2 regions of the Mesorhizobium sp. M1406 genome follow, and region 1 is predicted to be linked to the other one. Evidence: riboswitches for the same ligand, from Rfam matches in the RefSeq annotation. Region 1 holds a riboswitch; the other holds the start of a gene.
The links. Region 1 has a riboswitch for cobalamin ahead of metE (5-methyltetrahydropteroyltriglutamate--homocysteine S-methyltransferase). Riboswitches for the same ligand answer to the same signal wherever they lie in the genome.
Positions count from the first base shown of each region.

Region 2: linked by a shared signal. The riboswitch ahead of NKH03_RS07860 (aromatic ring-hydroxylating oxygenase subunit alpha) and the one ahead of metE (5-methyltetrahydropteroyltriglutamate--homocysteine S-methyltransferase) in region 1 are both predicted to bind cobalamin.

Region 1 is NZ_JAMYKW010000122.1:2,346-5,601, reverse strand. Features, by position in the region: gene metE (5-methyltetrahydropteroyltriglutamate--homocysteine S-methyltransferase) at 1-2,036, opposite strand, end outside; cobalamin riboswitch at 2,132-2,332, opposite strand; partial or broken gene NKH03_RS33905 (IS6 family transposase) at 2,440-2,526, opposite strand; gene NKH03_RS33900 (M20/M25/M40 family metallo-hydrolase) at 2,661-2,834, shown strand; gene NKH03_RS33895 (dihydrodipicolinate synthase family protein) at 3,037-3,256, shown strand, end outside.
Region 2 is NZ_JAMYKW010000006.1:26,607-29,862, forward strand. Features, by position in the region: gene NKH03_RS07855 (FAD-binding oxidoreductase) at 1-169, opposite strand, end outside; gene NKH03_RS07860 (aromatic ring-hydroxylating oxygenase subunit alpha) at 241-1,488, opposite strand; cobalamin riboswitch at 1,604-1,805, opposite strand; gene NKH03_RS07865 (DUF680 domain-containing protein) at 2,314-2,517, shown strand; gene NKH03_RS07870 (DUF680 domain-containing protein) at 2,587-2,793, shown strand; gene NKH03_RS07875 (DUF680 domain-containing protein) at 2,871-3,107, shown strand; gene NKH03_RS07880 (ABC transporter ATP-binding protein) at 3,194-3,256, opposite strand, start outside.

The DNA of each region.
Region 1 (3,256 bases):
TCGATGATCTCGTTGAACTCCGAATAGCACATGTGGGTATGGATTTGAGTCGCGTCATTTACACCCGTTGAAGCGATCCGGAAGCATTCGACAGCCCAGTCGAGATAGACTTTCCAGTCAGACTGGCGCAGTGGCAATCCTTCGCGAAACGCGGCCTCATCGATCTGGATTATCCTTGCGCCGGACCTTTCGAGATCCGTCACTTCGTCGCGGATGGCGAGCGCGATCTGGCGGCAGGATTCGGAGCGGGGTACGTCGTCGCGAACAAAAGACCAGTTGAGAATGGTCACTGGGCCTGTGAGTATTCCCTTAACATGCTTTTCCGTAAGCGACTGGGCGAATTGCCACCAGCGCACTGTCATCGGATTGCGCCTCGATACGTCGCCGAAAATGATGGGGGGACGCACGTAGCGCGACCCATAGCTTTGTACCCAGGCATGCTGGGTGAGCGCGAAGCCGGACAACTGCTCGCCGAAATGCTGTACCATGTCGTTTCGCTCGAACTCACCGTGCACCAGCACGTCCAGCCCGATCTCTTCCTGCCAGCGAATTGCAGCCTCGATCTCCTTCTTCAGGAACGTCTCGTAGTCGACATAGCTCAGCTGGCCCTTCGCATGAGCGGCCCGCGCCTTGCGTACCTGCGGCGTCTGCGGGAAGGACCCGATGGTCGTCGTCGGGAACGGCGGCAGCCCGAGTGAGCCGGCTTGGACTCTGGAGCGCTCGGCAAAAGCGCTCTCTCGTCGCTTCATGCTATCGTCAATGCTGGCGATCCGCCCCTGAACAAGCGGGTCATGGATCCTCGTGGATGTCACGCGCGTGGCGGCAGCCTCGGCAGACGCTTTCAACGCGCCAGCCACCGCATCTCTGCCTTGGGACAGGGCCCGGGCCAGCAACACCAATTCGTCGGTCTTCTGGGCTGCGAAGGCGAGCCACGAGCTGATGTCGGCGTCGAGTTCCGTCTCCATGCGCAGGTCGATCGGCACATGCAGCATCGAGCAAGAAGGCGCGATCTCGACGCGGTCCAAGGGCCAGCCGGCGACGATCGATTTGATGCGGTCGAGAATGGCGGGCAGGTTCGCACGCCAGACGTTGCGGCCATCGATCAAGCCAAGCGAGAGCACCAGATCCTTCGGAGCGAGCCGACCCACCGTTTCCAGCTGCTCGGGAGCGCGCACGAGATCAATATGCAGCCCAGCCAGGGGCAGAGAAACCGCGGTTTCGAGATTGTTTCCCAGCGGCCCGAAATACGTAGCCAGCATGATCTTCAGCTCGGGCGCGGCTTTCGACAGCTGTCCATAGGCGAATTCGAACGCAGCTCGTTCGTTCGGGTTCAGATCGAGGACAAGCGCTGGCTCATCGATCTGCACCCAGTCGGCTCCCGACAGCTTCAGCCTCTGCAGAAGTTGCTCGTAGACGGGCAGCAGCCGCGATAGGAGCGCGATGGGACCGAACCCTTCGGCAGGCGATTTCGCCAGCTTGAGGAAGGTGATGGGTCCAAGGATGACTGGGCGTGTGTGAATGCCGAGAGCTTTAGCCTCGAGGAAGTAATCGACCGGTTTCGTTGACGAGAGGGCGAACGTCTGATCATCGTCGAGTTCCGGCACAATGTAGTGATAGTTGGTGTCAAACCACTTGGTCATTTCCATCGCGGTTACATCAGGCCCATGAGCCGCCTGCTGGTGACCAGCGTGTCCACAACCCTCCGTCTGACCCTGGTTGCCGCGCGCCATTGCGAAGTAGATGTCAAGTGGGACCTCGCCGCTATTCCAGCCGTAACGGGATGGAACGGCGCCGACCATGGCTGCGGTGTCGAGCACATGGTCGTATAGCGAGAAGTCGTTCGACGGGATTCTCGACACGCCGCGATCGTGCTGCTCCTCCCAGCTAGCGGCACGGAGCGCCTTCGCCGTCCTGAGAAGGGCGGCGGCGGAAGATTTTCCGGACCAGTAACTTTCAAGCGCGAATTTCAGTTCTCGCCGACGACCGATGCGCGGCACGCCGAGCGTTGCTACAGGAATTTGCTGAGAGACAGTCATGTCATACCCCGATGGTTGGGGCGTCGGTGACAAGGAAGGCGCTAGCAGGCCGGCACCAACGCCGGGTTGCAGCGGCCACCGAGACACCCCGCCCGTGGACGTAATTCGCCGTGGCAGGTCTCCTGGCTCGCGGGGTCATAGCCTCTACCCGTCTTCCCGAGGGTATTCGCCTCAGTGACATGAGTGGGGTTGGCTCGCCGCTAACAGTTGCGGGGGCAGCGCCGGCATCGCACCGGCTTCCCTCTTAGCTCCGCTCCGGCAGCGCCGTGCGGAGAACCACAACCCGCAGACAATCACAGCGGTCCGCACTTTGTCAATATCGCATAACGAAATGTTTATGTCGTTATGTATTCGCTCTTTTACACCTTGTCTTCATTCTGAAATATTCAGTCCGCCCTTTGCCGACGTACATCCATTGGCCGCGGACCTTGATGTACGTCTCGTCCATATGCCACTTGCTGCCGACCGCACGCTTGCGCCGGTTGAAGCGCGCTCCAGCAGCTCCGGCGGCCCGGTCCAAAGAGCAAGGCCCGACTGTGTCCCGATAAGGTTTTTAAGCGTCATTCAGGCGGTAAGTATAAGTATCTCATCTCAAAGCGTTTTCCGAAAGTTTGCGACAGAACCATGATGTTCAGCGAAGATTTCTCGTTCATGCTGAACAAGGTCCCCGGTGCCTATTTGCTCATCGGCAACGGTGACAGTTCCGGGCTGCACTCGACGACGTATGACTTCAACGATGACATCCTCGTACGTGGCGCCGCTTTTTTCTACAATCTTGCAAGAGATCATTTCGCATGACGTTAGCGTGAATTCCAAGTCGGAAAGATTTAACAGTCCCGCGCCTCCCCCCTTTGCGAGGCCGGACCTCGCATCGCCAAAAGCTAACTGGACTGGCAACATTGACGAGAACTGGCGCTATATCCAAGGCCAGTTGGCAATGTAAATGACATCAACGCCGGACCGTCGGCTTACAGTTCAACGGCCAAAGAGTTGGAGACACATGACTTTCCTGCGCGGTTTGTCCGCGTTTCCCATCACCCCCGCTGATCGCGGCGGTAATATCGATGAGCCCGCATTGGAAAAACTTCTTGCGCGCTTGATGGAGGCAAAGGTCGATTCTATCGGCCTGTTGGGAAGCACGGGCAGTTACATGTTCCTGTCGCGCCAACAGCGCCAATGCGCAATTGAGGCGGCCACCGATAAAGTCGGTGCTGATATTC
Region 2 (3,256 bases), on a different contig from region 1:
TCACGAACTGGCCCGGCTTGTAGCGAAACCAGGTCTGGTTGTCGGAGCGGAAGGTGAAGGTCTTTACGTCAGGTGCTTCGTCGCTGACGCCGATCACTTCCAGCACCTGCAGCCTGTCGTTCCAGGGCGTCATCTGGTCGAGATGGCGATAGAGGCCAAGATCCGTCATCGCATTCATCCTCTTGTCCCTTTTGTTTTGTGCATGATCCCAAAGCCGCTGCGCATTTTGGGCGACATGCACTAGGCGACGCTGCGCAGGGCCGGCCGGCCGCCTTCGGCGAGGCGCGGGCCGATGAACGACGCATACCATTCGACGAACTGGATCACGCCGCCCTCATGCAACTCCGAATAGGGGCCGGGCTCGTAGGCGGGCGACAGGATGCCGAAGGCGTTTTCCTCGACGATGCGGCGATCCTGGTCGTTGGTTTCGGTCCAGACATGGGTGAGGGCTTCGATGGTGTAATCGACCCCCTCGACCGCGTCCTTGTGCACCAGCCACTTCGTCGTCACCGCCGTTTCCGTGGCGCTGATCGGCAGCACCCGGAACGTCACCGCGTGATCGATGAGGATGTGGTTCCAGGTCGTCGGATAGTGATAGTGCATCAAGGTTCCGATCCTGTCGGCGGAGACAGTGTCGGAGAGGTTCTTCTTCACCGCCAGCTTGCCGGTCATGGTGTAGCTGACGGCATCGCGCAACAGCGGCGCGCGGGTGGCGCGGTACTGCCCGGCCGGATCGATGCGGAACTTGCTCGGCAGGCCTGATGCCTCGCATTTGGCCCAATGCGCGACCATTTCGGGGTCGCTGTCGGCGCCGTTGACGCCGGTCACGGTAGGCGCTTCCGGGAAGGTCTTGCACAGCTCGGGATGATTGGCGACGCAGTGATAGCACTCGCGATTGTTTTCCCAGACCAGCTTCCAGTTGCCCTTCTCTATGATCGTGCTCTCGAAGGCGATCTTTGCTTCCCGCAACCGGTGCGGCAAAAGATAAGGTTCGATCATCGCCCGCATCGGCGCGAAATCGGCGGGCTCCTTGCCCAGGCAGATGAAGATGTAGCCGCCGACGCTCTCGCAGGCGACCGGCTTCAGGCTGAACTCACTCTTGTCGAAACCGTCGGCCATCTGGCGGGCAAACAGCAGGCGGCCGTCGAGCTCATAGGTCCACTGGTGATAGGGGCAGACCAGCTTTGCCGCCGTACCCCTCTCTGTGTTGCAGACGCGGCTGCCGCGATGGCGGCAGGAATTGTGGAAGGCGTTGATCTTGCCTTGCTGGTCGCGGACAAGAACGACCGGATAGTCGCCGATCTGCACTGTGATGTAGCTGCCCGGCTTAGGCAGCTCGCAATCGTGGCCGATGAACAGCCAATCACGATACCAGATCAGCTCCATGTCGAGCTTGAAAAAGTCTGGATCGGTGTAGAAGGGCTGCTCCAGCGAAAAGCCTTGCCGGCGGCTGTTCAAGAGCCTCAGCATGTCGTTGCGAATATCCATGTCCTGTCCTCGTTTCTTAAGGACTGAAATGGTGGTGACGGAGGAAGGATCGGACGCAGGCCGGCGATGCGCCGGACATGCACTATCCACCTCTTGACCGCCCACCGCGATCAGTCGAGTCTAGAAATCTCGGGCTGGTTTCCGGGCTCTGGAGTTGTCCTTACGGACCATCGCGACACCTTCCCAGGCAACTGCCCAGTGGTCTCCCGTTGCGACTTGAACTCCACCACCGTTGCGGGGGCAGCGCCGGATTCTGACCGGCTTCCCAATTCTCCGCCTCGTCGTCACGAAGCGGCACCTGAGATGGTATGATCTAACCACGATCGCGGGCGCGTCATCGGCATGAAAACGACATCGTATCCATGCGGCGCGACACGCATGCGAAACGTTCCGGTTGGCGATTGTTGAGCCGAAATCCTATCTCCGCGGCGGCCATTCCCAACTGCAATCTCCTCGAAGCCGGCCCCTTGCCGGCGACCAAAAAGGTTAACGGTTTCGAAAAGTGACTATTAGCTGGTTCTAAAATCGAACCGAACGGTTCGTTTCTGTTGACGGTGCGTGCAGGACGGTGTGAACGCCGGGCCTTGGAAACAGTTGGTGATCCAGCGGGCGATTTTGCTTAAGTGTTGAAAAACATAAATAAAAAGTAGCGTGTAGAATCCCGTGGCACAATTTCAAGTGGCGGATTCATGGTCCACACGGAACAACTTCGTGATTGGAAAAGGCGAGGATGCCCTCCCACATCGGGGCTGTCCGAACGACGCGATTTCCCTTCCAAGACACGCCGCTGGACGGACGGAAAAGAAGATACTGGAGTACAAAAAAATGAAAAAGATCATTCTCACTGCCGCCGCCGTTCTGGCCATTTCCGGCAGCGCCTTCGCTAATGGTAGCGACCACTACGGTTCGAACGGCGCCAATCAGCCTGCTGCCGCGGTCGACAAGTCGTACACGGCTTCCACCAAGACCTCGGAACCGGTTGCCCAGACGCCCGCTCAGGGCAGCGACCGTAACCTCTTCGGCCGCTAACAACCAATTCCCAGTTGACGGCGGGTCTGCCCGCCGTCCTGGCGAAATCCAGAAATCCAGGAGACTAAAATGAACAAGATCCTTCTTGCCGCCGCCGCCGTTCTGGCCGTCACCGGCAGTGCCTTCGCCGGCAGCGACAACTTTGGCTCCAAGGGCGCCGACCAGCCTGCCGCCGCGGTCGACAGCTCGTACACGGCTTCCGTCAAGAAGTCGGAGCCGGCCACGCAGGCGCCTGTCGACCATGGCAGCGACCGCAACCTGTTCGGCAACAACTAACCCGACCAAAACCAACATCCGACAGCGATGCGGCGGGTTAACCCGCCGTATCGAATTCGAGAATACGGAGTATCAAAATGAAAAAGATTGTTCTTACTGCCGCCGCTCTTCTGATTGCCGCCGGCAGCGCCTATGCCCGCAACGACAACGCTGGCGGCACCGACATCAACAAGCAGTCGACCGTCAACGTCGACACCTCGCATACGGGCTCGATCCGCAAGAGCGAATCGCCCGTCTACAAGCTGCTCAATTCGTCGGGCGATGCACCGAAGTCCGCCCCTCAGGGCAGTGACCGAAACCTCTTCGGCCGCTAACAGCCGAAGCTGATCTCCAAACGAGAGCGGCGGGTCTTGCCCGCCGCTCTTGTTTTTGTAACAGGGAAGTATCGTCGTGCGACCTCTCAGGCCGCCTTCGCCTCTGCTTCGTGAAGAGCGAAGGACCGCCCATCCGTGTCGAAGATATG